DNA from 4 places in the Rhizobium sp. AN6A genome. Region 1 is predicted to be linked to each of the others. Evidence: predicted binding sites of a transcription regulator. Region 1 holds the regulator's gene; each other region holds the start of a gene.
What was found. Region 1 encodes PhoB, which activates phosphate uptake and scavenging genes when phosphate is short. Its sites were predicted from a motif close to TGTCATNNANCTGTCAT; they were not measured.

Region 1 (7,225 bases):
GCCGGGTCACCGGCAAGATCACGCTCGATACCGACGATATCTACGATCAGCAGATCGACGTCGTGGAACTGCGTGCCCGCGTCGGCATGGTGTTCCAGAAGCCGAACCCGTTTCCGAAGACGATTTATGAGAACATCGCCTACGGCCCGCGTATCCACGGTCTCGCCCGCAACAAGGCGGATATGGACCAGATCGTCGAGCATAGCCTGCAGAAAGCGGGTCTCTGGAACGAGGTGAAGGATCGTTTGCTGGAATCCGGCACGGGCCTCTCCGGTGGTCAGCAGCAGCGTCTGTGCATCGCACGCGCGGTTGCCGTCAGCCCGGAAGTGATCCTGATGGACGAGCCGTGCTCGGCGCTGGATCCGATCGCGACTGCGAAGGTCGAGGAACTGATCCACGAACTGCGCACCAACTACACCATCGTTATCGTCACGCACTCCATGCAGCAGGCGGCGCGCGTTTCCCAGCGTACGGCCATGTTCCATCTTGGTCATCTTGTCGAAGAAAACGAAACCGACAAGATGTTCACCAATCCGGACGACCAGCGCACGCAGGACTACATCATGGGCCGCTTCGGCTGATCCCCGGCCGGTGCTTTATCGTAACCGTACAAGACTGGTGCCTCTGCCGTGCCCCGCTGTTGGGCACGCGCATGCAGGCCAAGCCGGAGGAATAGACCATGACACAGACAACGACCCATTCGCATATCCTGTCTGCCTATGACGACGAACTGAAGTTTCTGACGCGCCGCATCGCTGAAATGGGCGGTCTTGCCGAGCAGATGTGCGGTGACGCCGTGCGCGCGCTCGTCAATTCCGATGCGGCGCTCGCGCAGAAAGTCATTTCGGACGACACAATTCTCGACCACGCTGAGCGCGAAATCGGCGACAAGGCGATTGTAACCATCGCCAAGCGTCAGCCGATGGCGGCAGACCTTCGCGAGATCATCGGCACCCTGCGTATCGCCGCCGATCTCGAACGCGTCGGCGATCTTGGCAAGAACACGGCCAAGCGCGTTATCGCTGTCGCCGGCACCGGCGTTCCGCGCAAGCTCGCCCGCGGCATCGAGCATCTGTCCGACCTGGCGCTGGTGCAGCTCAAGGAAGTCCTTGACGTCTATTCCACGCGTTCCGCCGAAAAGGCCAATGCGATCCGTGAACGCGACGAAGAAATCGATGCCATGTACACGTCGCTCTTCCGGGAGCTTCTGACCTACATGATGGAAGACCCGCGCAACATCACCACCTGCACGCATCTTCTGTTCTGCGCCAAGAACATCGAGCGTATCGGCGATCATGCGACGAATATCGCAGAGACGATCTATTACATGACCACCGGCAGCCAGCCGGAGGGCGAGCGTCCGAAGGACGACAGTTCCAACACGCTTGGTTCGGTGACCGAGTAACAGACAAGCAGAAGCTTGCGGAGTTCAGCATATGGTGCCCAAGATTGCAGTTGTGGAAGACGAGGAAGCATTGAGCGTCCTGCTTCGTTACAATCTCGAGGCTGAGGGATACGACGTCGACACGATACCCCGTGGCGACGAGGCGGAAATCAGGCTGCAGGAGCGCATTCCGGATCTTCTCATCCTGGACTGGATGTTGCCCGGTGTCTCCGGTATCGAACTGTGCCGGCGCTTGAGAATGCGGCCGGAAACAGAACGCCTGCCCATCATCATGCTGACGGCGCGTGGCGAAGAGAGCGAACGGGTTCGCGGTCTCGCTACCGGCGCTGACGATTATGTCGTCAAACCGTTTTCGACGCCGGAACTCATGGCCCGGGTCAAGGCCATGTTGCGCCGGGCCCGTCCGGAGGTTCTGTCGTCGGTGCTCAAATGCGGCGATATCGAGCTGGACCGCGAGACCCATCGCGTTCACCGCAAAAGCCGCGAAGTGCGCCTTGGCCCGACGGAATTCCGCTTGCTGGAATTCCTTATGACGTCGCCGGGTCGGGTGTTTTCCCGCTCGCAATTGCTGGATGGCGTCTGGGGTCACGATATCTATGTCGATGAGCGCACTGTCGATGTGCATGTCGGACGTCTGCGCAAGGCCCTGAATTTCTCGCACATGCAGGATGTCATCCGCACGGTGCGTGGTGCGGGATATTCGATGGAAGCCTGAGCGAAGCGGAACCAGATAGTTTCGCTGGCGAAGTAGTGCACCAAAGAAATCAGGAAGCCCGAAATCTGAAGAGATTTCGGGCTTTTTTTATATGAATACCGCCAAACTCGATGCCATTGTCCGTTTTGACCGGAGGAGATCGGCGACGCGTTGAAATCCGGATTGAAGAGGCCCGCCTAATAGTAAGGGGAAAGGGTGCGCCCTGCCATCAAGCCACCCCAGAAAGCGGCTTGATTTTCGTCATAAAAAAACGGGCCCGAAGGCCCGTAATTTTTGAGTGCTGAATGCGTGCCGCAACACTCAAGCCTTGCGGCGCTCGCTCACCGGCTGGTAGGCGAGTTTCGCATGGAACTTGCAATAGGGCGAAGATTCCAGCGCTTCACAACCGCAGAAATGGAAGTCGTCCTTCAGCGGATCGCCAACCGGCCACTTGCAGGTGCGCTCGGTCAGTTCCGTCAGCGTCAGGCGACGGGAAATCGGCGTGACAACGTTCTTGGAAGGAACGTAATCGAGAACCTGCGCGGTCTCGATATCGATCTCCTCGTGCAGCGCCGTTGCCGCGTTCGAACGGGTGAGGATGCGCGCCGGTGCCGCGTTGACGCGACCTGCGAAAGTGGTCGTGCGCGGGGCAGGGGCAGCGGTGCGCTTCGGCGCGGAGCGTGCCGAAGTCACTGGACCGCCAGCCTTGACGCGTCCCGGCAGATTGAGACGATGGACCTTGCCGATCACGGCATTACGGCTGACGCCGCCCAGCTGCGCTGCAATCTGGCTGGCGCTAAGGCCCTCGGACCACAATTTCTTGAGCTTTTCGACTCGTTCGTCTGTCCAGTTCATGCCGCTTCTCCGCTTGTCGCGTGTATTTTCGGCAGAATCCCTCTACGTCTCGCGGGCATGCCGCAAGCGTGGTTTCTGCCTGATTTTCGGTGACTAGTTCCGCCGCAATGCAGTCTAGTAATTAGCGATTAACCTAGTGCCAGCCAGACTCCGTGGCAAGAGTCGCGGGAATCATCTGGAATCGATTTTCCGGTTTTCCCCAACTTGCTGGCGTATTGAGTCTGAAAGGCAACACCTTGGGGCTGGCCCGCCGCCGCATACTAGTGCTTGAGAAGCCCGGGAAACGCTGACTTTTGTTGACATCGGCAAACGAAGTGACAATAGTGCCCCTGCCGCCGCGAGGCGGCATTTTGATTTTCAGGCGAGGGATAACCCCGCAAGCCTATTGACAACAGTTTGACAGCGCATCTGCGCAAGGAGTGATACAGCCATGGCCGAAGCCGGCGCGCCATTGTTTGATACGTTTTCAAGAGCCCCCCTGCGCTTCGAGCGCGGTGAGGGTGTATGGCTGTTCACGGAAAGCGGCGAGCGATATCTGGATTTTGCGGCCGGTGTTGCTGTCAACTCGCTGGGCCACGCCCATCCTCACCTCGTTGATGCGATCAAGACGCAGGCCGAGAAGGTCTGGCACGTCTCGAACCTTTATGAAGTGCCGGGACAGGAAAAACTCGCCAGGCGCCTGACGGAAGCGACTTTCGCGGACAAGGTATTCTTCACAAATTCAGGCGCGGAAGCCCTGGAATGCGCCATCAAGACCGCCCGCCGTTATCACTATACCAAGGGCCATCCGGAGAAGTTCCGCATCGTGTCCTTCGAAGGCGCTTTCCATGGCCGTACACTGGCGACGATCGCCGCGGGTGGCCAGCAGAAATACCTCGAAGGTTTCGGTCCCAAGGTCGAAGGTTTCGATCAGGTTCCGTTCGGTGATGTCGATGCCCTCAAGGCCGTCATCACGGCTGAGACTGCAGCACTTCTGATCGAGCCCATCCAGGGCGAGGGCGGCATTCGCTCGCCCAGCAAGGAATTCCTGCAAATCCTGCGCGGATTGTGCGACGAGCACGGCCTGCTGCTGATTTTCGATGAGGTTCAGACGGGTGTCGGCCGCACAGGCAAGCTGTTTGCATATGAACATACCGGTGTTGCGCCCGATATCATGGCAGTCGCCAAGGGTATCGGTGGCGGTTTCCCGCTCGGCGCATGCCTTGCCACGGCAGATGCCGCTTCCGGCATGACGGCGGGCGTGCATGGCACCACCTATGGCGGCAACCCGCTGGCCATGGCAGTCGGCAATGCCGTGCTAGACGTCGTTCTCTCCGAAGGTTTTCTCGAGAAGGTCCGTGACGTCGCGCTGGTCTTCCGGCAGGGGCTGGCCTCGCTCAAGGATCGTTATCCTGACGTGATCGAGGAAATTCGCGGCGAAGGTCTGCTTCTGGGCATCAAGGCGAAGATTCCTTCGGGCGAATTGCTGCAGGCCATGCGCGCGGAGCATCTGCTTGGCGTGCCTGCGGGCGACAATGTCATCCGTCTTCTGCCGCCGCTCGTCACCACGGCTGAAGAGGCCCGCGAGGGTCTTGCACGTATCGACGCGGCTGCCACCTCCCTGACGGTTGCGAAACAGGCAAAAAGCGCCTGAAAAAATCAAGAGCGGGCCTCTCTTCAGGGGCTCGCAAGCATGGGACAGATTAGAATGGGTTCACCAAAACATTTTCTGGACCTCTCGGCCGTCGGGTCGGAGGATCTGCGGACAATTCTTGATGATGCGCGCACGCGCAAGATTGCCACCAAAACCGGCACGGCGGAAAAGCCGCTTGCCGGCAAGATGCTGGCAATGATTTTCGAAAAGCCGTCCACACGCACCCGCGTCTCCTTCGATGTCGGCATGCGCCAGCTCGGCGGTGAGACCCTTTTCCTGTCGGGCACAGAAATGCAGCTCGGCCGCGCGGAAACGATTGGCGATACGGCCAAGGTGCTGTCGCGCTATGTCGATGCCATCATGATCCGCACCACGGATCACTCGCGTCTGCTCGAGCTGGCCGAACACGCCACCGTGCCTGTTATCAACGGCCTGACGGACGACACGCATCCCTGCCAGATCATGGCGGATATATTGACGTTCGAGGAACATCGCGGCCCGGTCAAGGGCAAGACCATTGCCTGGACGGGTGACGGCAATAACGTGCTGCATTCGTTTGTGGAAGGCTCCGCCCGTTTCGGTTACCGCATGGCGATGGCAGTACCGATGGGTTCGGAACCGCACGACAAGTTCCTGAACTGGGCGCGCAACAATGGCGGCGAAATCTCGCTGTACCACGATGCCGACAAGGCAGTGGCGGGCGCGGATTGCGTCGTCACCGATACCTGGGTGTCCATGAACCAGGAACACAAGGCGCGCGGCCACAATATCTTCCAGCCTTATCAGGTCAATGAAGCGCTGATGGCGAAGGCCAACAAGGAAGCGCTGTTCATGCACTGCCTGCCGGCGCATCGCGGTGAGGAAGTAACGGATGCAGTGATCGACGGGCCGCAATCGGTGGTCTTCGACGAGGCGGAAAACCGGCTCCATGCGCAGAAGTCCATTATCGCATGGTGCATGGGCGTCATCTGACTGCTATCGGCCGGGTGCTTGAACTCGGCGATGCACATTCCCATCTGTGGGGCTTCGAAGACGCTCGTTGGCTTTTCGCTGGCGGGCCACCTCACGATTTGCACGATTTTCCCCGGAGGCGGTTTCGCTTCCCGGATCTCTGTGCGACAAGCTGAAAAAGTACATTTTAAAAGCCGGACTTTTGGACGGTAGCGGCGCAACGGCTGCGCCAGGGAGTTATGACATGGCAGATGTAACGGTTGAACTGGACAATCTCGATTTAGCTGGCGACGACAAGGTTGTGCCCTTTCAGGTCGAAGGTCTGGACGTGCGCGGTCGCGCCGTACAGGTCGGGCCGCTGTTGAATGCCATCCTCGAACGTCACGAATATCCCGAGATTGTCGCCCGCCTGCTGGCGGAAGCAACTGTTCTGACGGCGCTGATCGGCACATCCCTGAAATTTTCCGGCAAGCTGACCGTGCAGACCAAGGGCGACGGCCCGGTTGACCTTCTGGTGGCGGATTTCACCGCGCCTGAGAGCATGCGCGCTTACGCCCGTTTCGATGAGGAGCGGCTGGCGGAAGCTGTCGCTGCGGGGCAAACCTCGCCTGAACAACTGCTCGGAACCGGCATTCTGGCCTTCACCATCGATCAGGGCGTCGGCATGCAGCCTTATCAGGGCATCGTGCCGCTGGACGGTTCTTCGCTGGAAGAAATCGCCGGGGTTTATTTCCGTCAGTCGGAACAGCTTCCCACCCGCGTGCGCCTCGGTGTTGCCCAGTTCTTCGACCGTGACGGCGAAGGCAAGCCGCGCCATAGCTGGCGTGCAGGCGGCGTGATTGCCCAGTTCCTGCCGCAGGCGCCCGAGCGTTTGCGCCTGCGCGATCTCCATGGCGGTGACGGCGACGAGGGCGATTACGAAGTGGCCGAGGACGATGCCTGGACAGAGGCAGTGTCGCTGCTGAATACGGTGGATACCGACGAACTGACTGATCCGCAGGTGCCAGTGGAGCGTCTGCTTTACAGGCTTTTCCATGAGAGCGGCGTGCGCATCTACGATCCGCAGGTCATTTTCGACCGTTGCAGCTGTTCACGGGACAAGATCAAGGGTGTGCTGTCCGGTTTCACTGCCGAAGAGATCAAGGCGAGTGAGGAAGACGGTGCGATTGCCGTGACATGCGAGTTCTGCTCCACGACCTATCGTTACGATGTCGGCGAGTTTGAAAACGTCTGACGAGGAGAGCCGCGCTTGTGAATGGCGCGGCTTTTTGTCAGTTCAGCACCCGCAACAGGCCGGGTGAATCCAGTGAAAAGGCGGGGATGGTGACGTTGAACACCTCGCCTTTGTCCGTTTCCATTTCATAATGGCCGAACATAAGGCCTGACGGCGTATCCAGCGGGCAGCCGGATGAATATTCGTAACTGTCACCGGGGTTCAGGTGCGGTTTTTCGCCGACGACACCCGGCCCGTAGACCTCATCCACCTGTCCGTTCTGGTCGGTGATGTGCCAATAGCGGTTGACGAGTGTTATCGGAACATCGGAATTGTTCGAGATCACGACTTTATAGCCCCAGACGTAACGGTCGTCATCCGGGTCGGACTGCTCCTCGAGATAATACGGATCGACCGTTACCTCGATATCCCTTGTCAGAGCACGATACATACGCGCCACACCTCGATATTTTC
Region 2 (7,225 bases), on a different contig from region 1:
TGGACTCACCCATCTCCAGAGCCTTATGCCGATCGTCGGCATTGCCGCCGCCAACGATCAGCTTCGGCGCGAAGTTTTCCACGGCCTCCGCAAGCGCCTCGGCATTGCCCGCCACATGCAGGCCATCCGCCTTCACCCGGCTCGCAACGCGGCTGTCGCCCGCGATAAGGGCAGCGGCACCAGCCTCCTGCACCATCGGCACGATCAATTCGGCGCGTTTCTGGAAAGTGGCGTCATCCAGATCATATTGCGGAATGATGACCGAAGCCACATCGCCGCCTCGCAGTGCTTCTTGCAATTCTGTCGCCTGCTTTTGCGCGTCGTCCAATTGCGGGACGATCAGAACAAGGCGGCAACGGTTATCAACTTTGGTCATCGGTTCGTCCATTTCAGGCAGAAGACACTTTCGGCGTTATCTGCACTCGTTTTGATATGATAAATCCGATAGACCGGACCGGCGAAAGGATCAACCTTCATCCATGCTGACCGATTTTCATTTTTTCCTCGTCGCCATCCCCGCAGTCGTGCTTGTCGGCCTTTCCAAGGGCGGGTTGGGCGGCGCGCTGGCACTGATGGGCGTGCCGCTGATGGCGCTTGCAATCCCGCCCGTGCAGGCGGCGGCAATCTTCCTGCCGATCCTGATCGTGATGGATCTTGTGGCGCTATGGGCCTGGCGGCACCACAACCACCGGCAAACGCTCCTCATCATGCTTCCGGGCGCGATCGCCGGCATTACTCTCGGCTGGGCGACCTCAAGCCTCATCTCGGCAGACGCCATGCGCCTCGTCGTCGCCTCGGTGACGATCCTGTTCGTACTGCGTTATTTCCAGGAGAGCTTCAAAAGCCGCAAGGGGCAGGAGATTCCGGCCAGACCGCAGCGTCCGGTGGCCGCAACGCTCTGGTCCAGCCTGTCCGGTTATGCGAGTTTCGTGGCCCATGCGGGTGGCCCACCCTTCCAGATCTATGTTCTGCCGCTGAAGCTCGATCCCAAGACCTATACCGGCATGAGCGTGCGCTTCTTCGCGATCATGAATGCAATCAAGCTCATTCCCTATTTCGCGCTGGGAGCGCTGGATGCAACCAACCTCAAGACATCGGCGAGCCTGTTGCCGGTGGCAATGCTGGCGACGCTTGCCGGCGCAAGGGTGGTGAAATATCTGAAACCATCAGTGTTCTACCCGCTGATGTATACCATGGCGCTGATCGCGGCGCTGAAACTGCTGTGGGACGGGCTGCCTTTCTAGACCCAGGCGGTCACTAAAAAGCCCTGGCAGCACGCATGTACCGCCAGGGCCGAAAAAGAATCCGTCAGTCCTTCATCGAAGGCTGCGGAATGGCATCAATCAATGCCTTGTGGAGGCGCGAAGCCTCTGTAGTTCATCCTTCAGGCGCAGTTTACGGCGTTTGAGATCGGCGATCTCTCTATCGTCAGAGGACGGGGAAGCAAGAATACTTTCGAGCTCCTCCTCCAGAGCACCGTGTTTCTTTTCGAGCGATGCAATATGAGCCTGAATGGTCATGCGGCACGTCCTTCCATTTTTAAGCCTACCTCCAGCTCTCCATCGCTGGAGTTTCAGGTTTACGACGACAATGTGACATGGATCGTTGGTCTTGTCGAAGGCGAAATGAAGGCAATAAGTGGGCAATTTGGTCGCAAGGGATAACTTCCCGTTACCGCGATTTGATGATAGAGGCTCGAGAACCGATGACATACGCGCCGGAGGCTCTCCGGCTGGCATAAAATGGGGATGACAAGATGCCCGATCAGGACCAGGCGGACATCAGGCTTACGCTGGCGCGGCTGCGCCAGGAGCATGAGGATTATGACGCTGCGATCAACGCGATGATCCAGACCAACTGCGATGCGCTGAGAATACAACGCATGAAAAAGAAGAAGCTGGCCGTCAAGGACAAGATGACCCAGATCGAAGATCAGGTCATTCCCGATATCATTGCCTAGAGTGGCTTTCGTGCTTCCTGCCGGATGCACGAGAGACGCTCTAATCTATTGAATTTACGCATCGTGCCTTGCAGAAATCAAAATCGATTTTTGCGCCTATGCTGTAAGCCGGAGAAGCGAAGTGACAGCAGAGACACCCCCCGTCGCCATCATCATGGGCAGCCAGTCCGACTGGGAGACCATGAAGAATGCCGCCGATACGCTGGATGCGCTGGACGTGGAATACGAAGCCCGCATCATTTCCGCCCACCGCACGCCTGATCGCCTTTATGATTTTGCCAATGGCGCGAAAGACGAAGGCTTCAAGGTCATCATCGCGGGTGCCGGCGGCGCCGCCCATCTGCCGGGCATGACAGCCGCCATGACCCCGCTTCCGGTTTTCGGCGTCCCGGTACAGTCCAAGACGATGTCCGGGCAGGACAGCCTCTATTCCATCGTCCAGATGCCCGCTGGCATTCCCGTCGGAACGCTTGCCATCGGCAAGGCCGGCGCTATCAATGCCGCACTTCTGGCAGCTGCGGTTCTGGCGCTGGGTGACGAGGACCTAGCAGACCGGCTCGATGCATGGCGCGCGCGCCAGTCAGCGGCGGTTGCCGAATATCCCATGGACAGCGCCCAGTGACAGCCTCTGACGTGATGATGAACACGAACAATCTCACCATCGGCATCATCGGCGGCGGGCAGCTTGGCCGCATGCTGGCAATGGCCGCCGCACGCCTCAACCACCGCACCATCGTTCTCGAACCGCAAGCCGATTGTCCGGCGGCGCAGGTCTGCAACAGCCAGATCGTCGCGGAATACGATGACGAGACGGCGCTTGCGGAACTCGCTCGCCTTTGTGATGTCGTGACCTACGAATTCGAGAACGTACCCGTCACCGCAGCCGAGACGCTGAGCGCTTCCGTTCCCGTCTATCCCCCACCGCAGGCTCTCAGCGCCTCGCAGGACAGGCTGACGGAGAAACGCTTCCTCAACGGTTGCGGCATTCCGACCGCCGATTTCCGCGCCGTGGATAATCAGGAAGAACTGGAAGCGGCATTGGCCGCTTTTGGTGGCAAGGGTGTGCTGAAAACCCGCCGCATGGGCTATGACGGCAAGGGCCAGAGGCTTTTCAAGGGTGGTGAGGACATCGCAGGCGCCTTCGCAGCACTCGGTGGCGTGCCGCTCATCCTCGAAAGCTTTGTCGCTTTCGAGCGGGAAATCTCGATCATTGCCGCCCGTTTCAGGGATGGCACCGTTACCTGCTATGATCCGGCCGAAAACATTCATCTGAACGGCATTCTGCACACATCCACCGTGCCGGCAGCACTCTCCGATGCGGCGAAGGCGGTTGCCGTGCAATCGGCGGAAAAGCTTTTGGCCGCGCTCGACTATGTCGGCGTGATCGGCATCGAGTTTTTCGTGCTGCGCGATGGTTCGCTCGTTGCCAATGAAATGGCGCCGCGCGTGCACAATACCGGCCACTGGACGGAAGCGGCCTGCGTGGTCTCGCAATTCGAACAGCATATACGAGCCGTCTCCGGTCTTGCCCCCGGCAGCACGGCCCGCCATTCGGATTGTGTCATGACCAATCTCATCGGCGATGACATCAACGATGTGCCAGCATGGCTTTCGAAAAAAGACTGTCTCGTGCATCTTTACGGCAAGACGCAAGCACGGCCCGGCCGCAAGATGGGCCATGTGACCGAGCTTTTGCACACAGGAAAAGCCTCAGTCTTTTAAGGCAAAGACGTCTGGAAGTGTTGACAGGCAGGGGTCAAACGGGTATTTGCCTGCCAACCGAAAAGAGCGCGCCCCGTTGCGCGCTTTTGATTGTTTGAATAAGCACGGTAAAAGCCGTGCAAAACTGCGGACCAGTAAAATGAAAATCAAGAATTCGCTTAAAGCGCTTAAGGCCCGTCATCGCGATAACCGCCTGGTTCGCCGCAAGGGCCGCGTCTACATCATCAACAAGCAGAACCCGCGCTTCAAGGCTCGTCAGGGCTGATTGAGTGCAACTGCGGTTCGCGATCACATCGCGGATCACTTTGTTGACAGTGCAGAACTTTGCATTTGATATTGGGCGCAGTCGGGTTAAGCTTTAACCCATGCGCCCAAATCGTTTATGCACGGCTATCATCGTCGCTCAGGGTTTCCTGCTTTCGGGCCTCCTGCTTTCAGGAATGGCGTCCCTTGCTCATGCGGCAGATGGTCAGCCTCCCGCAGCCCTGGAGGCTGCGCCTTCACCTGCCAAGACTGTCGACAGTCTTTTCGCATCGCTGAAAAAAGAGCGGAATGCGGTCAAGGCGCGCAGCATTGCCAACCAGATCGCTTCCGAATGGAACGATTCCGGCAGCGCGACAATCAATCTCCTGATGCAGTGGGCAGGCGAAGCCGCAGACGAGAAGCGCAACGCCGCCGCTTACGATTTTCTCGACCAGGCTATTTTACTCGATCCGGATTACGTGCAGGCGCCCTATCGCCGCGCCATGGTGCATTTTGCCGATGGCGACACCCGAAAGGCGATGGCGGATATCAATCTGACACTGGAGAAGGAGCCGCGCTATTTTCCGGCACTGGCAAGCCTTGCAAACATCCTCGAAGCCTCAGGCCGTGACGATCTGGCGCTGAAAGCCTGGGAACGCTATCTCGCGCTCTATCCCGCGGACAAGGACGCCCGCAAAGAGGCCGCTGACCTTTCTGAGAAGCTGGCTGGCACTCGCAGCTAATCTTTTCTACTCCGAATTTTTTAATTTGAATTGGATTTATTGTTGACGAACAATCGCAAAATTCAAGCTTCTGAGAAAGCTTTGAAATTTATAGGCGACAATCCGAGCTTCGATATAAGCGAATTTATTGACAGAATTTCGATAAGTGACGACTGGGCAAAAATCGTTGTCGCTCACATATATTTAGATCATATCGTTACCGAAATATTAAAAGATAAGTTCGAGAATCCTGGAAATTATCTAGAAGGTAAAGGCTTTTCTGAGAAATTAGCGCTATGCAAAGCATTCGGTTATTTCGATGACAAATTTGGAAATGTGCTTAGAGCCATAAACAAGTCTCGCAATAAATTTGCGCACAAACTTGTATTTATAGTATCAGATCAAGAAAAACGAGATTTGTTTCGAACACTCACGACAGAAAGACCTATTTCAGACGTCACGCAACCGGGTGGTTTTGAAGAATTCCTAATAACGGTAGTTATGTTTGCTGAGGTTTATCGCGCAGGAGAGAAGCGTAGCGCAGAAATATCAAAAGAATATAATTTTGTGAGCGAAAAAATCCTCGAGCTACTTATCGCCAACAAAAACCTGTTGGACGGTAAAATTTAGCTGCAGGGCGCATGGTAGAGTATCGCCCCACAGCAAATTGATAGCTGGTAATTACTCCATACCAAGCGCGGCCATATAGGTCTGAAGAATCGTCTCTTCCTCAATACGCTCGTTGGCGTCCTTCTTGCGCAGGCGGATGATGGTGCGGATCGCCTTGGTATCGTACCCGCGGCCCTTCGCTTCACCGATTACATCCTTAATATCGCCCTGAATGGCAGCCTTTTCTTCTTCCAGACGCTCAATGCGTTCAATAATCTGACGCAGTTCGGCGGCGGCGACGGTTTCGGTGGTGCTCGTTTCGTCCATCATATCATCCTTCATTGGTAGCAGCTCGGGTGAGCCTTGTTCATTAAATCCAGGCGAAGCCTTCGCCGGTCGCCGCCAGCCGGGCAGCAAAAATTCCGGCCTGTGACCTGCCCACTGACGGGCCTCACGTCAAGTCGTTTCCGTCGATCGGGGGTTATTCCGTTGGCTTGTTCTGCTCAAAGGCAGCTTTCTGGGCGTCGCTCGCCTCCGCCTGATATTTTTCCTTCCACTCCTCATAGGGCATTCCGTAGACGATTTCCCGGGATTGCTCCTTGGTGAGGGCAACGCCGGCCTCGTTAGCCGCTTCCCCATACCAGTTGGAAAGGCAATTGCGGCAAAAGCCCGCGAGATTCATCAGGTCGATGTTCTGCACATCGTGACGCTCGCGAAGATGCTCAACGAGACGGCGGAATGCGGCGGCCTCGAATTCAATCTGCTGTTTGTTATTCGGTGTCGTCATGGGGCAGCTCCAGACTCAGTAGGGGCCGGTGCGAGAGGTGAACAGCTCATATTCATGCAAAATGGGATCGTCGTTCATTGCGGCGAAAATGGGAGCGAGCCGGTCCGACCATTCGGCAATCCCTCCCTCATCCGCGATCAAATCCTGCCGAACTTCGAGAAGCGCATGCGGTATGCCCTTCATCATGCAATGGCGATACATGGTATCGCCCTTCAGCGCCCCGTCATAGGGTTCGTTGTCACCAACGAGAATGTCGCCGGTCGCGCGCAGATGCGCCAAAAGCGGATCGACGGCACGATTATCCGTGTCCCAGAGAACCGCGGCATGCCAGGGCCGCGGTGTTTCTTTCCAGAACGGCGTGTACGAATGCAGCGACAGAACAAGCGGCGCTTCCCCCGACGACTGCGCTACACCGGTAAGCACGCGATCGACGGCATTGTGATAGGGACGATGAAAAATCTCGATCCGTCTTTGCCATTCCTCATCCGAAATCGGGTGGTTGCCGGGGATGATCGCCCCGTCCGAAATCTTCATGATAAGGGTCGGATCGTCTTCGCCGCGATTGGGGTCGATCAGGAGGCGCGAAAATCGCCCAAGCACGGCCGGCACGCCGAGGCGGGCCGCAAGAGAGCGCGTCAGCCCTTCAATGCCAATATCAAATGCGATGTGACGATGAAAAGCGGTTTGCGGAAGGCCAAGTTTGCCGTAGTGTGCCGGCAGGAGGTTCATGGCATGGTCCGCCAGAAGAACCATGCCTTTGTCATAATCGCCTTCTATGATTTCATAGGGTATGAAGTCGTTCATCGATAATTTTCTGGGGCAGGATTGAGGAGAAAAGCTTGATGGCATGGCTTGAGGCCGGGCGCAAGTTTCGGCGACAGAACAGCCATCTACCTTATCGCACTCACGATCCCACGAACAATATAATCGATTAAACTCGCGTTGACTTTCTTTGGCGGCCACGCCAAGAAGTGTGTTCATTATAACCATGGAATCCGGATGGAAGCCGTGACTCAGTCATCTCTCGCTCTTCCTCGCCACTTTCGGCATCTTGCCCGTCTTTTCTCCGCAGCGGCATTGTTTCTGACCCCGTTTGTCTTCGTGGAGGCCGCGCATGCGGATTTCCGCGTCTGCAACAGCACGCAAAACCTCGTGGGGGTCGCAATCGGCTACCGGGCGCAG
Region 3 (7,225 bases), 1.1 Mb from region 1:
GTGACTTCTTCTTCCGTCAGGCCGCAGGTGGAGATTTCCGGAACGGCGTAGATGCCGTAGGGGAAGAACTGCGGCGGTTCACCGGCCGGTGCGCCGACCGCGTGGCGGGCGGCGATGCGGCCCTGTTCCATCGAGGTGGAGGCGAGGCTCGGGAAACCGATGATGTCGCCGGCGGCGTAGATGTTCGGCACTGTTGTCTGGAAGGTCTCGGGATTGACCTTCAGGCGGCCGCGGCTGTCGGCTTCCAGCCCACAGGCGGAAAGGTTGAGGGTATCGGTTGCGCCGACGCGTCCGGCGGCGAACAACACCGTCTCGGCTTTGAGGACGCGGCCGTTGCTGAGCGAAACGAGGCATTTGCCGCTGTCGTCGCGCTCCACCTTTTCCGCTTTCTGGCCGAAGATCAGCTTCATGTTACGGTCGCGCAACTGATAGGTGAAATCCTCGACGATTTCCTTGTCGATGAATTCCAGCATGGTCTCGCGCGGTTCCACCACGGTCACCTGCGTGTCGAGCGCACTGAAGATCGTGGCATATTCGATGCCGATGACGCCCGCGCCGACAACGACCATGGAGCGCGGCAGTTCCTTGATCTCGAGGATCTCGTCCGAATCGAGCACTGCAGCGCCGTCGAAGGGAATATGTGGTGGCCGGTAGGGCCGCGTGCCGATGGCGAGCAGAATGGAAGCGCCGGTGACGTTCATGACTTCACCGTCGTTCTTCACCACCTTCACCGTGTTGGCATCGACGAAGCTTGCCGTGCCGCGAATGTGCTGCACGCGGTTGCGGGCGAACTGGTGTTCCAGCACCTCGACCTCGTGGTCGAGCGTGATCAGCAGGCGGCGGCGCAGATCGTCCGCGTCGATCTCCTGCTTGACGCGGTACGAGCGGCCGTAAAAACCGCGTTCGCGCCAGCCGGTGAGATTGAGCGCGGTTTCGCGCAATGTCTTGGAAGGGATGGTGCCTGTGTGCACCGAAACGCCGCCGACGCGACTGCCCTTCTCGATGACCAGAACCCTCTTTTCGAGCTTGGCGGCCTGGATGGCGGCGCGTCTTCCCGCCGGACCGCTGCCGATAACAATCAGATCGAACTGGTACATGAAAACCCCGGAACAGAATGTATTGCAATGACCGGATGTCGCATCCGGGATGGCGCTGCCGCGAAATGGTCGTGATGCCATTTTGACCAGGGGAAGTGATTCCCTTGTCAGCCTTGCACACAAGAGTGCAATGCAACAAACGCCTGCGTCAATCTGTAGCGCAAGAATCTGACGGATTCGTAACCGTTTTGTCCGCTCGTCGTTTTGCGACGCAAAGATGCGCCTTTGCGCCCGGCCCGGCTTTCGCCGTCGGGTTTTCGTGGTTTCAGACGGGTTGTGCCCGGTCACGCGCTGATTGGGGTTGGAGGGGACGGATGCTTGCGCAACCGGGCCCTTTCCAGAAAGCCGTATTTCGCAAGAGGCAGTGCACGGCCTTTTGCGAAATGGTCCTGTCACCATGAACGTGCCACCGTTCCCACCACCAGGACCGTCCTTCGGTTTACGCCACGTCTGGCGTCTACCCGGCAGGACTGCATTCAAGATAACAGGGTAAGGCGGGGCGGGGAAAAGCGGGGATGGATTTTCGCGCGCCGGTCCTTTCTCGTCAGTCTTCTTTCCGGGTAACATGGCGGTGAAGGGCAGCGAGGTCCTGTCTGAGTGCTGCCAGTTCGGCCAGCACCTTCACGTCGATCTTTTCGTGCAGAGACAACACCTCAAGCTCGGCTTTCAGGTTCACCTCATAATCCTTGGCGGCCTCGAAACGGTCGCGGGCGGCCTGCCGGTTCTGCGACATCATGATGATCGGAGCCTGAATGGCCGCGAGCATGGAGAGCAGAAGATTGAGGAAGATGAAGGGGTAGGGGTCGAAGGCCCGCGTCGTCAGCACGATGGTGTTGATGATTGCCCAGAACACCAGGAAAAAGCAGAAGCTGAGGATAAATCCCCAGGAGCCGCCAACCCTTGCAATGCTGTCGGCCAGCCTGTCGCCCAGGTTTGCCCCGGCGGAAAATTCCGCATTGGTGTCGGTCGAGACCAGCTTTTTCTGGTGCGACAGTTCCAGAATACGACGCTCCACCTCGCCGATTTCCCGGGAGGAGCGCTTGAAGTGCGAAACGATATAGTCGGAGATGTCTGACACGGTGCTTCTCGTGGTGCTGATGGTTCGGTACGGCCCTGTCGAGATAAACCCGCATGGCAATGGAATTCAAACGATTTCCGCCGCCATGCCGTTCAGGCCTCCAGACCCATCAGACGGACGGCGTGGCGTCATTTACCCAGTTGAAGCCGGGGAAGAAGCGCTCTCGGCCATATTGCTCGCCGAACATCATGTCGAATTGCAGCAGACGATAATTGCGCACCACGTCCGGAATGGAATTGGGCGAAATCGACCAGTCGGGCAGGGCCTTGCCATCCGTTGCCACCAGCATATGCCGGTCGACGACGGAAAACGCATCCTGCACTTCACCCAAAGTCCCCGTATAGAAGGGGTCTGAGAAACCGGCTGTTTTCAGTACGTGATAGGGCAACAGCGCCGGGCTGATGGTGCCGATATTCTTGCGCACACCCGTCTTCGAGGACCAGACGACGAGCGGCGTCTCGTGTTCCTTTTTCATGACTTCCAGCGGTGCGCGGCGGCTGGCCACCATGCCCGGCATGTAGCCGCTTTCCACGAATGTCTGGCCAAGCGGCGGCAGGTGATCGCCGAAGAGCACGATGATGGTTTCGCGCTCGCGCTTTTTTGCCCAGCGCATCAGCTTCAGAAGGGCGTCGTCGGCCTCCGCCACGCCCTGCGCATAGGTACCAAGCGCCTGCGATGCGGAAGCGGAAAGATCGCCCTCTACGCCGATGGTGTCGCTGGCATAACGGCCCGCCTCGTAAGGTCCGTGTCCCTGCAGGGTGACGGCGAAGAGGAAGAGCGGGTTGCGCGCATCGTCCGCGGCCACCATGATCTGGTCCATCAGCGCGTCGTCGGAGGCGAAGTTGCCGCGCTTCTCCATGGGCGGCAATGTCTCTTCAGAGCGGAACTCCTCGAAGCCGAAATTCCTGTAGACTTCCTTGCGGTTCCAGAACCATTCCTGAAACGGATGCATGGCGATGGCCGAATACCCTTCGCCACGGAAGAAGCTGGCAAGCGAGGGCACCGGGCGACGGATATATTGCTGGTAGGGAATGCTGCCATAGGGCAGGAAGGCGTTGGAAAAGCCGGTCAGCGCCTCGAATTCCACATTCGCCGTCATGCCGCCGAATTCCGGCGAGAACACGTTGCCGGATTGCTTGGCGCGGATGTTGGGCATCGGATCGGCAGAGAGCTTCACGTTTTCAAGCCGTGTCGGATCCCACAGCGATTCGCTCATTAACATGATGACATCAGGGTAATCGCCCTTGTTGGCTGCAAAGGCGGCGGGTTCCGAGGTCAGGTCTGCAATGCTGTTTTCGCCGTAACCCTGCGGCGCCGAGACGTTGGCCATGGGAATATTGAAGGCAAAGGCCATCAGGAAACCGTTATGGCGGTAATTCTCGTGTTGATCCCACATCATGGGGATGATGTTGAGACGATCGCGCACCCACGAATAATGCGAATAGTCCATCAGCGAGGCGAGGCCGGCCAGAAGCGGCAGCGCCAGCACAAGACCTGCGGCGCGTTCGCGCCAGCTCAAGCCCGGCGAATAACGCCGCGCCAGCAGCCACAGCGTGGAAATGGCCGCAACCATTGCGCAAAGGCCAAGGCCGACCAGCACGGCCATCAGCGGCTGGGCTTTCAGCATGGTGGGCAGAAGCTCGAGGATCTGCCGGCCGAACAGCAGGTCGGAAGGATAAAGCGGATCGGAGAGATAGGTCTGTTTCTGCGCGGAAATCAGCCCTGTCAGTGCGCAAAGCGGCGCAACGGCGATGAGCGACAGGTAACGGCGGCCAAGGATGGAATCCAGCGCTACGAGCAGCAGCAGCACGGCGGCAATGGTGGTCATGCCGGGGCGGGCGGATGAGGTGAGGAAGGTTCCGACATCAACAAGCGAACCGCGCGCGATCCATTCCAGCGCCACGACAAGCACGACCGACGAAAACGTCAGATTGGCAAGCGTGTAGGCCTTACCCGAAAGCTTGGAAAGGCCCCGCGTCCATGCAGGCGAAAAGACAAAATCAGCCTTTTCGGAAGCCGTTGTTTTTGGCGCCGAATGTCTCAAACTCATACTCCGGTATTACGAGGCGACACCGCGCAATTCGGGGAGGTGAATCGGGGCGTCGCAAAACTGTCATGTAACTGTCACATAAGCGCGATGAACGCGACATGAACTTTGCGGAGTGTGGCCGGTGCGGTGATAACCTTAGCGTGAATGCCTGTTGCGGCTTCACCCCATCAAGGTGGTGCGGCATGCAATTGCCGCGTTGCGGAGCGGGCACGGGCGCGGTATTGAAAAGCCATGAGCGACAGACACGACATCAAAAACCATCTTCGAATTGCCGTCGGGCAGTTCAATCCGACTGTTGGCGACGTGGCGGGCAATCTCGCCAGGGCGCGCGAAGCACGGGCCGATGCGGCGACGCAGGGTGCCGATCTCCTGCTTCTGACCGAGCTGTTCATATCCGGCTATCCGCCGGAAGACCTGGTATTGAAGCCGGCTTTTCTGAAAGCGTGCCTGAAGGCCGTGGAAGAACTGGCGGCGGAGACCGCCGATGGCGGGCCGGGCGTCGTCATCGGTTTTCCGCGTCAGGGCGAAACGGGCCGGCACAATTCGGTTGCGCTTCTGGATGGCGGCAAGATCATCGCGCTGCGTGACAAGATCGACCTGCCGAATTACGGCGAGTTCGATGAAAAGCGTGTTTTCGCCGAAGGTTCGATCTCCGGTCCCTATAATTTCCGCGGTGTCAGGATCGGCATTCCGATCTGCGAGGAAATCTGGAACGATATGGGTGTGTGCGAAACGCTTGCCGAAAGCGGGGCGGAAATCCTGCTGGTGCCGAATGGTTCGCCCTATTATCGCGGCAAGCTGGATGTGCGCCATCAGGTGGCGCTGAAACAGGTAATCGAAAGCGGCTTGCCGCTGGTCTTCGCCAATCAGCTTGGCGGGCAGGACGAGCTGGTTTTCGACGGCGCGAGCTTCGGTTTCAATGCCGACAAGACCCTTGCCTTCCAGATGAGCCAGTTCGAGGCGACCCTTGCCGTCACCGACTGGAAACGCACCGAAGAAGGCTGGCGCTGCGAGAGCGGTCCCTTCTCGAAAATCCCTGAAGGCGAGGAGGCGGATTACCGGGCCTGCATGCTGGGCTTTCGCGATTACGTCAACAAGAACGGCTTCAAGAGCGTGGTTCTCGGCCTTTCCGGCGGTATCGATTCGGCGATCTGCGCTGCGCTTGCTGTTGATGCGCTGGGCGAAGAGCGGGTGCGCTGCATCATGCTGCCCTATCGTTACACCTCCGAGGATTCGCTGAAGGACGCAGCCGATTGCGCCAGAGCGCTCGGCTGCCGTTACGATATCGTGCCGATCGCCGAACCGGTGGATGGGTTCCTGTCGGCGCTTTCGGAAATGTTCGAAGGCACGGAAGAAGGCATTACCGAAGAAAACCTGCAGAGCCGCACACGCGGCACCATTCTCATGGCTGTTTCCAACAAGTTCGGCTCGATGGTGGTGACAACAGGCAACAAGTCGGAAATGTCGGTGGGGTATGCGACGCTTTATGGCGACATGAATGGCGGTTTCAATCCCATCAAGGACCTCTACAAGATGCAGGTCTACGCCATCTCCAGCTGGCGCAATTCCCATGTGCCGCCGGGCGCGCTCGGGCCGTCCGGCGAAGTGATCCCCGCCAATATCATCTCCAAGGCGCCATCCGCCGAATTGCGCCCCAACCAGACAGACCAGGATTCACTGCCGCCCTATCCGGTGCTGGACGATATTCTGGAGTGCCTGGTGGAAAAGGAAATGTCGGTCGAGGAAATCCTCGCGCGTGGCCATGATATCGCGACGGTGCACCGGATCGAGCATCTGCTCTATCTCGCCGAATACAAACGCCGCCAATCCGCGCCCGGGGTGAAGATCACCAAGAAGAACTTCGGCCGCGATCGCCGTTATCCGATTACCAACCGGTTCAGGGACAGGTAGTCGAAGGACGGCGTGGAGGGAGCTTGCTGGACCCCGGGTTTAGTTCGGGGTGACGGAGTGCGGATGCTGCGACTTCGCCATATATCGATGTCGAAGACGCATCATTTCCCTCCAACGGCGCGGACACGCCGCGCCGTTTCCCTATCTCGTTAAATAACCTGCCCCACATCGATGCGGTTGCCATCCGGGTCTTCGAAAACGAAGGCCCGCAGGCCATAATCCTTGTCTTGAAGACTTTTGATGATGCGAAGCCCGTGGCTTTTGCAAAGCGCGTGCAGCGCGTCGACGTCGCTGACCAGCATATGCGCCACATTGAAGGGGGCCGGTTTGTGCGTTGACTGCAATGTCAGGTGCAACTCGGCACTACCTTGTTTCAGGATCATGAAACCGACAGGGTTGCCGTTTTCGAAGGTCTTTTCAAAGCCCAGCACACGGACATAAAAGTCATGGGCCTTTTCGATATTCTTGACAGGAAGCATTGCGGCGATCCGACCGAAGCGGATGCCGTGATCGGCGATGGTATTCATCGCGGAACCTCGGATCTGGGAGAAACGGGCAGGGGTGCGGGCGGTGCCGGAACGCTGCTGTTTTTTCCTATTTGAATTTGCAGGGCGGTGCCTGCGGCAATAGGATCATAGTCACGGCGGTGGTGGATGCAAACGGAATGTTTGTGCCATTCAACGCTCCACGTCAGACGATCGACAGGCCCGGGAGGCAGCATGCGCAGTTCCATCGAAATCTTCAACATCCGCACCCGGCAGATGCGGGTGGTCTGGCAGACGCCGGAGCTGTTTGAGGCGCCGAACTGGTCGCCGGACGGGAAATATCTGCTTCTGAACTGCGATGGCCTGCTTTACCGCCTGTCACTTGCCGGCGACCCTTCGCCGGAAACGGTCGATACCGGCTTTGCGACAATCTGCAACAATGACCACGGCATTTCGCCTGACGGTTCGCTTTATGCCATTTCCGACAAGGTGGAGTTCGGCAAGAGTGCCATCTACCTTTTGCCATCGACGGGCGGAACGCCGCGGCTGATGACGAGGAACCTTCCCTCCTACTGGCACGGCTGGTCGCCGGACGGGAAAGGTT
Region 4 (7,225 bases), on a different contig from region 1:
GGATCGGATCCTGAACCAGCGCCGGTTTCCATCCCGTCATCTGTTTGCCGATGCGTTTTTCCATCGCGTCCAGCAGCGGCTTTTCGATTTTCATCTTCGGGTCCAGCGCGTCGATGCTTTCGCGCACTTCCTCGCCATAATGCAGGGTCCACAGAATGATGCCCTTGCCTGACGGTTCCAGCAGAACCGCTCTTTCGCGGCGATAGAGAACAAGCCGCGCAATGCCGACAACGCCGTTTGCCCGCATCGCTTCCCGGATCACGCTGAAGGCTTCCGTGCCGATCTTGTCTTCCGGGCGCAGGAAGTGCGGCCGGTCGTACCATATCCAGTCGATAGAGCCTGTGGGTACGAAGGTCTGGATGTCGATGGTGCGGGTGCTTTCGAGCGCGACCGCATCGATCTCGTCATCCTCCAGCAACACATAATCGTCTTCGGCGCGGGGAAACCCCTTCACCTGGTTCTTTGCGGCCACCGGCTTGTGGGTAACGCTGTCGACATAGCGGCTTTCGACGCGATTGCCGGTTTTGCGGTTGAGAACGTGGAAGCGGTATTTGTTGCTTTCGGTTGTGGCAGGCGTCAGCGAAACTGCTGCCGTCACCAGCGACAGCTTCAGATAGCCCTTCCAGAAGACCTGCCGTGCCATGATCCGAGATCCGCCTTGTCGCCTATTGTCTCCCGGATCAACAACCACAGGGTGGCTTTTGTTCCGGGAGCTTTGGCAGAGAGGGCGGGTCTCTGTCTCAGCCGAACAGCGATGTAAGACCATAGACAGATGCGGATATCAGGGCAGCGGCGGGCATGGTCACGACCCAGGCAATGACGATATTGCCCGCAAGGCCCCAACGCACCGCCGAGACGCGACGCGCGGCACCGACGCCGATGATGGCGCCGGTGATCGTATGGGTGGTGGACACCGGAATGCCGAGCCACGTCGCGCCGAAAAGTGTCAGCGCACCGCCGGTTTCGGCGCAGAACCCCTGCATCGGGTTCAGCCTGGTGATTTTCGACCCCATGGTGTGCACGATGCGCCAGCCGCCGAACAGTGTGCCGAGCGCCATGGCCGACTGGCACGAGATCACCACCCAGAACGGCACGTAGAAGCTCTCTCCAAGATGCCCCTGGCTGAACAGCAGCACGGCGATGATGCCCATGGTCTTCTGTGCATCATTGCCGCCGTGGCCGAGCGAATAGAGCGAGGCGGAAATGAACTGCATGATGCGGAAGGTGCGATCCACGGCGAAGGGCGTCTGGCGCACGAACAGCCAGGAGACGGCAAGCACCAGCAGCAGTGCCAGGAAAAAGCCGATGGCCGGCGACATGAAGATCGCGCCCACGGTTTTCAGAAGACCCGACCAGACGATGGAATTGAAACCGACCTTGGCAAAGCCCGCACCGACGAGACCGCCGATCAAGGCATGTGACGAGCTGGAGGGAATGCCGAAGATCCAGGTGACGATATTCCAGACGATGGCGCCCATCAATGCCGCGAAGATGACCTGCGGGGAGACGATGGCCGGATCGATGATGCCGGTTCCGAGCGTTTCGGCCACATGCAGGCCGAAGAACAGGAAGGCGATGAAATTGAAGAAGGCCGCCCATGCCACCGCATATTGCGGGCGCAATACACGGGTGGAGACGATGGTGGCGATGGAATTTGCGGCGTCGTGGAGACCGTTCAGAAAATCGAAGAACAGCGCGATGGCGATAAGGCCGACAAGCAGCGGCAGTGCAAGCGCGACATCCATCAGACGTTCTCGATAACGATGCCGCTGATCTCGTTCGCCACGTCCTCGAAGCGGTCGACGACCTTTTCGAGTTCGCCGTAGATCTCGCTGCCGATCATATAGGCCATGGCATTGCCGGTCGTACCATGGCGCCGGAAGAGGTCCTTCAGGCCCTGGTCATGAAGCTCGTCGGAGCGCCCTTCGACGCGGGTGACCTCTTCGGCAATCACCGACAGGCGCTGGGCATTGGTGCCAACCTTTTCCAGAAGCGGGATGGCTTCGGCGACGAGGCTTGCCGCGCGTACGATCTCGTGGCCCATCTCGCGCATCAGCGGGTCGAATTCGGTTTGCTCGAACAGCCGGATCGTCTTGACGGTCTTGTGCATCATGTCGATGGCGTCATCCATGGACTGAATGAGGTCCTTGATATCGCCACGATCAAAGGGCGTTATGAAGCTGCGGCGAACCGCAAGCAGAACGTCGTGGGTAATATCATCCGCCTGGTCTTCGAGGGCGACGATAAGGTCGCAGTTTTTCTCGACGTCGACGCCGCTCAGAAGGTGGTCTAGAGCTGCGGCGGCTTTGACGACCGTTTCCGAATGTTTGCTAAACATGTCGAAGAAACGGTCCTCGCGCGGCATCAGCTTGCGAAAAATGCTCATCATGCGAATTGGCCCTCAATGGCGCTTTATTAGTTGTGGGGGGTGATTGTCATAAAACTGTCATAAATGCACGCGGGGCATTGATGCAACCCGGAAAATCGGCAGTATCAACGGATATGAAATCCACGAAGAAAAGCCGGAAAGCCCGTCCGGCGCGTTCCCTGACATTGCTCCAGCAACTTGCTGCTGTTCCCGAAAAGCTGTTCACCGGCTCTTTCCGGCAGCAATATGCCGCCTTATGCTTCCGTTATACCGGAAGCGGTGAAGAGATCGAAATCCTTGTTGTCACCTCTCGCACCAGCGCACGCTGGATCATTCCGCGCGGCTGGCCGATGAAACGCAAGAAGCCGCATGAGGCTGCCGCGATCGAGGCTTGGGAGGAAGCGGGCGTTCGCGGCCGCGTGAGGAAGGACGCCGTTGGCCGCTACACCTATCTCAAGATGCTCGACAATGGCGATGTCGTTCCCTGCGTTGTCGATGTCTTCCAGATCGAGATCACCGGGGAGGAAACGAGTTTCAAGGAGCGCGGCGAACGCCTTCTGGAATGGGTTCGCCCGGACGAGGCAGCAAGGCGCGTCCGAGAAATCGAATTGAAATCGCTTCTGGTCGACTTCCGCCCGAGGGGGAAGAGGAAGCGCCTGACCGAGGAAAAGTCCTGACGGCAAACGCCAGCAGCGAACCTAGGATGGTGATGCTGGTCGTTCGACCGATCCGGTCTCTCCCATCTCGTCCGGTGCCTTCGGTAGCAGGCGGGCGAAACGCCGGGTGACGCTGTCGATGTAAGACAGGATTGTCGGCACGACGATCAGGGTGAGCAGGGTGGAGCTGATGAGGCCGCCGATTACTGCGTGCGCCATTGGCGCGCGCTGCGCCCCGCCACCGCCCACGGCCAGCCCGAGCGGAATCATGCCGAAAATCATCGCAAGCGTCGTCATGATGATCGGGCGGAAGCGGATGATACCGGCGCTTGCCAGCGCTTCGTTGAGCGAAAGTCCACGCTTCCTTTCGCGGTTGGCGAAATCGACAAGCAGGATGCCGTTTTTGGTAACGAGGCCCATCAGCATGATGAAGCCGATCAGCGAGAACATGTTGATCGTGCTGCCGGCAACCAAGAGCCCGACGAGGACGCCGATGAGGGACAGCGGCAGCGACGCCATGATGGCGAGCGGTTGCAGGAAACTGCCGAATTGCGAGGCGAGCACGATGTAGATGAAGATGACCGCCATTGCGAGCGCGGTTACCATGTGGCCGACCGTCTCCTCCATGGTTTCGGCGTCGCCGCCGAAGCGGATATGGTAGCCGTCCGGCAGGTCGCGGGCGGCGGTGAGGGTCTTCAACACGTCTGTCACTTCGCCAAGCGCTCGTCCGGATATGTTGGCCGAAACCAGCACCTCGCGGCGATTGTCGATGCGGCGGATTTCGGTAGGTGCTTCCACGGTGGTGATATCGGCGACCTGATCCAGACGTACCATCAGGGGCGAGCCGTTGGATGCCGTGCGGCCGGTGGCGATCATCAACTCGCTGATCCTCGTCGTGTCGGCACGCCGCTCGCCGGGCAGGCGCACGACGATGTCGTAGCTGTTACCGCCCGCATCCGTCCATTTCGACACGTTCTCACCGGCGATGAGCGGCGAGAGCGCTGCGGCAAGGTCGGATCGGGAAATGCCGAGATCGCTTGCCGCCTCGCGTTTCAGGCGTACCGAAAGGATGGAGGTCACGTCGCGGGTGCTCGAGGTCACATCCACGAGGCCGGGGATTTTTTTCATATCTTCCATCAGACCGTCGGCGATCTTTTCAAGGATCGCCCGGTCGTCGCCAAGAATGCTGAGCTGTACGGGGCTTTCGCCACCGCCGAGACCGTTTTGCAGGATCGCGACCTCTATGCCCGATATGGCCGACAGGCGCTTGCGGATTGGATCGGCCAGCGTGACCGGAGTTCGGGTGCGCATCTCCAGCGGCACCAGTCCCACCAGAACGGCGGCGCGATGTTTACCGACGGTGCCGCCGGTATTGACGGTGGAATAGAGCATCTCGACCTCCGGGGATTCCTGGAGTGCCTTCTCGACCTGCCGCACCTTTGCCGTGGTGTACTCCAGCGAGGAGCCGACCGGTGCCGTGACGTTGATCTGGAAGCGGCCTTCATCCGTATTCGGTACGAATTCCGCACCCACCAGCGGCACCATCAGCAGGCTACCGACAAAAATGCCTGATGTGACGAGCAGGGTGACGAGCCGGTGGCGCAATGTCCAGCCGATCACGTGCCTATATTGATCGGCGAGCCATTCGAAGGCGTGATCGAAACGGGCGATCAGCCGGCCCACCGGACCGCGCCGGGTGTTGGGTTGCGCATCCGGATCGTACCAGACGCTCGATAGCATCGGATCGAGCGTGAAGGCGACGAAAAGCGAGATCAGCACGGCAGCTGAAACGGTGATGCCGAATTCGTAGAAGAACCGGCCGACGATGCCGTCCATGAAAGCGACGGGCAGGAAGACCGCCACGATTGTCGCCGTTGTCGCGATCACCGCAAGTCCGATTTCGTTCGTGCCATCGAGTGCTGCGCGGATATGGGATTTCCCCATGTGAAGGTGACGGGTGATGTTTTCGCGCACGACGATGGCGTCATCCACCAGAATGCCGATGGAAAGCGTCAGCGCCAGGAGGCTCAGGGTATTGAGCGTGAAGCCCATAACATCAATGACCGCCAGCGTGCCGATGATCGCGATCGGCAGCGTCAGTCCGGTTATGACGGTGCTGCGCCAGGAATTGAGGAACAGGAAGACGATGGCTACGGCAAGTGCCGCCCCTTCTATCAACGTCGTCTGCACCTGCGTGACGGATTCCCGGATGGGAATGGATGTGTCCGTAATGACTCGCAATTGCACGTTTTGCGGAACAAGGTCGGCATTGAGGGCGTCGAGGCGCTTTCTCACATCCGCGACAACCTGAACCGTGTTGGCATCTTGAACCTTGACGATGTCGATCGCCAGCGCAGTCTGGCCATTATAGAGGGCACGGTTTTCGGGGTCTGCAGCCCCTTCGGAGAGCGCGGCGATGTCGCGAAGATAAATGGCTACGCCACCGCGCCGGGCGACGACCATGTCCAGCAGCGCCTGCGGTTCTGCGATGCGGCCCTGCACCTGGATCGTGCGTTCGGAAACGGTATCGACAAGGCTTCCAGCCGGGCTGTTGCTGTTGCCGGTGCGTAGCGCGCTCACCACCTCGTTGATGCCGATCCCAAGCGCGCGCATGCGGGTGTCGTCGATCGTGATGTCGATCTGCCGCTTGCGGGCGCCAACCAGCGTTGCCTGCCCGACGCCGGGAACAGTCGTCAGTTGCCGCACCACCTTCTGGTCGGCAAGGGTGGTGAGTGCGGGTACGTCGAGCGACGTCGAGCTTATCGCCACCGACAGGATAGGCTCGGCGGCGGGATCGAACCGGGATATGACCGGCTTTTTGGCCTCTTGCGGGAAATTCGCGTCGATGGCGGCGATCTTGTCGCGCACGTCCTGTGCCGCGGTTGCGCTCTTAACCTCGAGCTTGAATTTTGCGACGACGACAGAGCGTCCCTCGTAGGAGGTTGACGTGATCTCGTCCAGACCGCCGATGGCGTTCAGCGCATCCTCGACCGGGCGCGTCAATTCTGTCTCCACCGTTTCGGGCGTGGCGCCCGGATAAGCGGTGGACACCACAACGACCGGAACGTCGACATTGGGGTAGAGGTCGAGCCCCAGCCGCTGCAACGAGAAAAGACCCATGACCAGAAGCGCCACCATCATCATGGTGGCGAAAACGGGATGGGAGACGGATATGCGGGTCAGAAACATCTCAGCCTGCCTTGTCGACCGTGACAGCCATGTCGGGCTGCAATTCGGGAAGCGGTGCAGTCAGGATCGTCTCACCGTCCTGTAGACCGGCGCCGATCTCGATCAGGCTGCCGTCGTTCCAGCGCGATCCCACCGCCACCGTCTGGCGGCGAAGATGGCCGTTCAGGACTTTAAGGACATGGTAGCCGGTTTCGTCTTTGCGAAGTGCGATTGCAGGAACGACAAGCGCATCGTTTTTTTCGCGCACGAGGATGGACCCGCTGGCGAACATTCCTCCCCACAGCCGGCCGTCGCGGTTGGCAAGCCGCAGGTAGACGGCAACGAAGCGCGTCCCGTCTTCGGCAACCGGGCTGATGCGGTCAACGGTGCTTCTTAGAGACTGGCCGCCGATGCCGTCAATATCGAGTTCCGCCGTCTGGCCAACGGCGACACGTGGGATGTCGCGCGTGGCAACGAGAACCTTCGCCTCAAGCATGCTTGTATCGACCAGCGTCATGAGTTCACCATCGGCACTGACGCGGGAGCCGGCTTCTGCCTGCCGGCGGGTAATGGTGCCATCAAAAGGCGCGCGGATTTCGGCATTGCGAAGGGCAAGGCGGGCGATATCCACCTGCGCCGAAAGGCTCTGCAGCCTTGCCGTTTTCACAACGACATCGCTCTTCGCCTTATCGAGCTGTTCCGCCGATGCGATGTTTTTTAACGCTAGCTGTTCGGTTCGGGTGAGGGCCTGCATCGCCAGTGTCAGTTCGGCCTCGGCCGCATCCCGGTCGCTCTGCCGCAGCAGAAGCGTCGATTGCAGTTCCTCGGTTTCGAACCGCACGAGCAGGTCGCCCGCCCGCACCGCCTGTCCGTCCCGGACGTTCATATCCAGAATTTTTCCAGCCTCGCGGGCGCGGATCACGACACGGCTGACCGGCTGAAGTTCGCCGCTGATGCTGAGCCGCTCCGCCATCGCTCGTGTGCCGATCCTTGCGACTTCCGCAGCCGTCAGTTCGAACGGGATACCGGCCGG

Region 2: CRO62_RS08830 (YdcH family protein) is a predicted target of PhoB. The motif match lies at 1,582-1,598, and genes of this name have one in related genera.
Region 3: CRO62_RS25715 (LTA synthase family protein) is a predicted target of PhoB. The motif match lies at 4,287-4,303, and genes of this name have one in related genera.
Region 4: CRO62_RS04690 (DUF47 domain-containing protein) is a predicted target of PhoB. The motif match lies at 2,434-2,450, and genes of this name have one in related genera.

What each region holds. Positions count from the first base shown of each region.
Region 1 is NZ_OCNC01000004.1:1,518,879-1,526,103, forward strand. Features, by position in the region: gene pstB (phosphate ABC transporter ATP-binding protein PstB) at 1-581, shown strand, start outside; gene phoU (phosphate signaling complex protein PhoU) at 680-1,405, shown strand; gene phoB (phosphate regulon transcriptional regulator PhoB) at 1,437-2,120, shown strand; gene CRO62_RS19960 (GcrA family cell cycle regulator) at 2,421-2,954, opposite strand; gene CRO62_RS19970 (aspartate aminotransferase family protein) at 3,385-4,587, shown strand; gene argF (ornithine carbamoyltransferase) at 4,642-5,559, shown strand; gene CRO62_RS19980 (Hsp33 family molecular chaperone) at 5,783-6,772, shown strand; gene apaG (Co2+/Mg2+ efflux protein ApaG) at 6,810-7,202, opposite strand.
Region 2 is NZ_OCNC01000003.1:1,065,526-1,072,750, reverse strand. Features, by position in the region: gene CRO62_RS08840 (thiamine phosphate synthase) at 1-376, opposite strand, end outside; gene CRO62_RS08835 (sulfite exporter TauE/SafE family protein) at 480-1,244, shown strand; gene CRO62_RS08830 (YdcH family protein) at 1,344-1,520, opposite strand; gene CRO62_RS08825 (YdcH family protein) at 1,757-1,960, shown strand; gene purE (5-(carboxyamino)imidazole ribonucleotide mutase) at 2,115-2,582, shown strand; gene CRO62_RS08815 (5-(carboxyamino)imidazole ribonucleotide synthase) at 2,597-3,682, shown strand; gene ykgO (type B 50S ribosomal protein L36) at 3,822-3,947, shown strand; gene CRO62_RS08805 (tetratricopeptide repeat protein) at 4,048-4,668, shown strand; gene CRO62_RS08800 (hypothetical protein) at 4,711-5,277, shown strand; gene CRO62_RS08795 (DUF2312 domain-containing protein) at 5,329-5,586, opposite strand; gene CRO62_RS08790 (DUF1244 domain-containing protein) at 5,738-6,043, opposite strand; gene CRO62_RS08785 (N-formylglutamate amidohydrolase) at 6,059-6,847, opposite strand; gene CRO62_RS08780 (DUF1036 domain-containing protein) at 7,121-7,225, shown strand, end outside.
Region 3 is NZ_OCNC01000004.1:2,660,619-2,667,843, reverse strand. Features, by position in the region: gene sthA (Si-specific NAD(P)(+) transhydrogenase) at 1-1,097, opposite strand, end outside; gene CRO62_RS25720 (DUF1003 domain-containing protein) at 1,642-2,175, opposite strand; gene CRO62_RS25715 (LTA synthase family protein) at 2,285-4,225, opposite strand; gene CRO62_RS25710 (NAD+ synthase) at 4,457-6,136, shown strand; gene CRO62_RS25705 (glyoxalase superfamily protein) at 6,286-6,663, opposite strand; gene CRO62_RS25700 (TolB family protein) at 6,856-7,225, shown strand, end outside.
Region 4 is NZ_OCNC01000003.1:159,365-166,589, reverse strand. Features, by position in the region: gene CRO62_RS04700 (Ku protein) at 1-643, opposite strand, end outside; gene CRO62_RS04695 (inorganic phosphate transporter) at 741-1,745, opposite strand; gene CRO62_RS04690 (DUF47 domain-containing protein) at 1,745-2,389, opposite strand; gene CRO62_RS04685 (NUDIX hydrolase) at 2,503-3,045, shown strand; gene CRO62_RS04680 (efflux RND transporter permease subunit) at 3,067-6,213, opposite strand; gene CRO62_RS04675 (efflux RND transporter periplasmic adaptor subunit) at 6,215-7,225, opposite strand, start outside.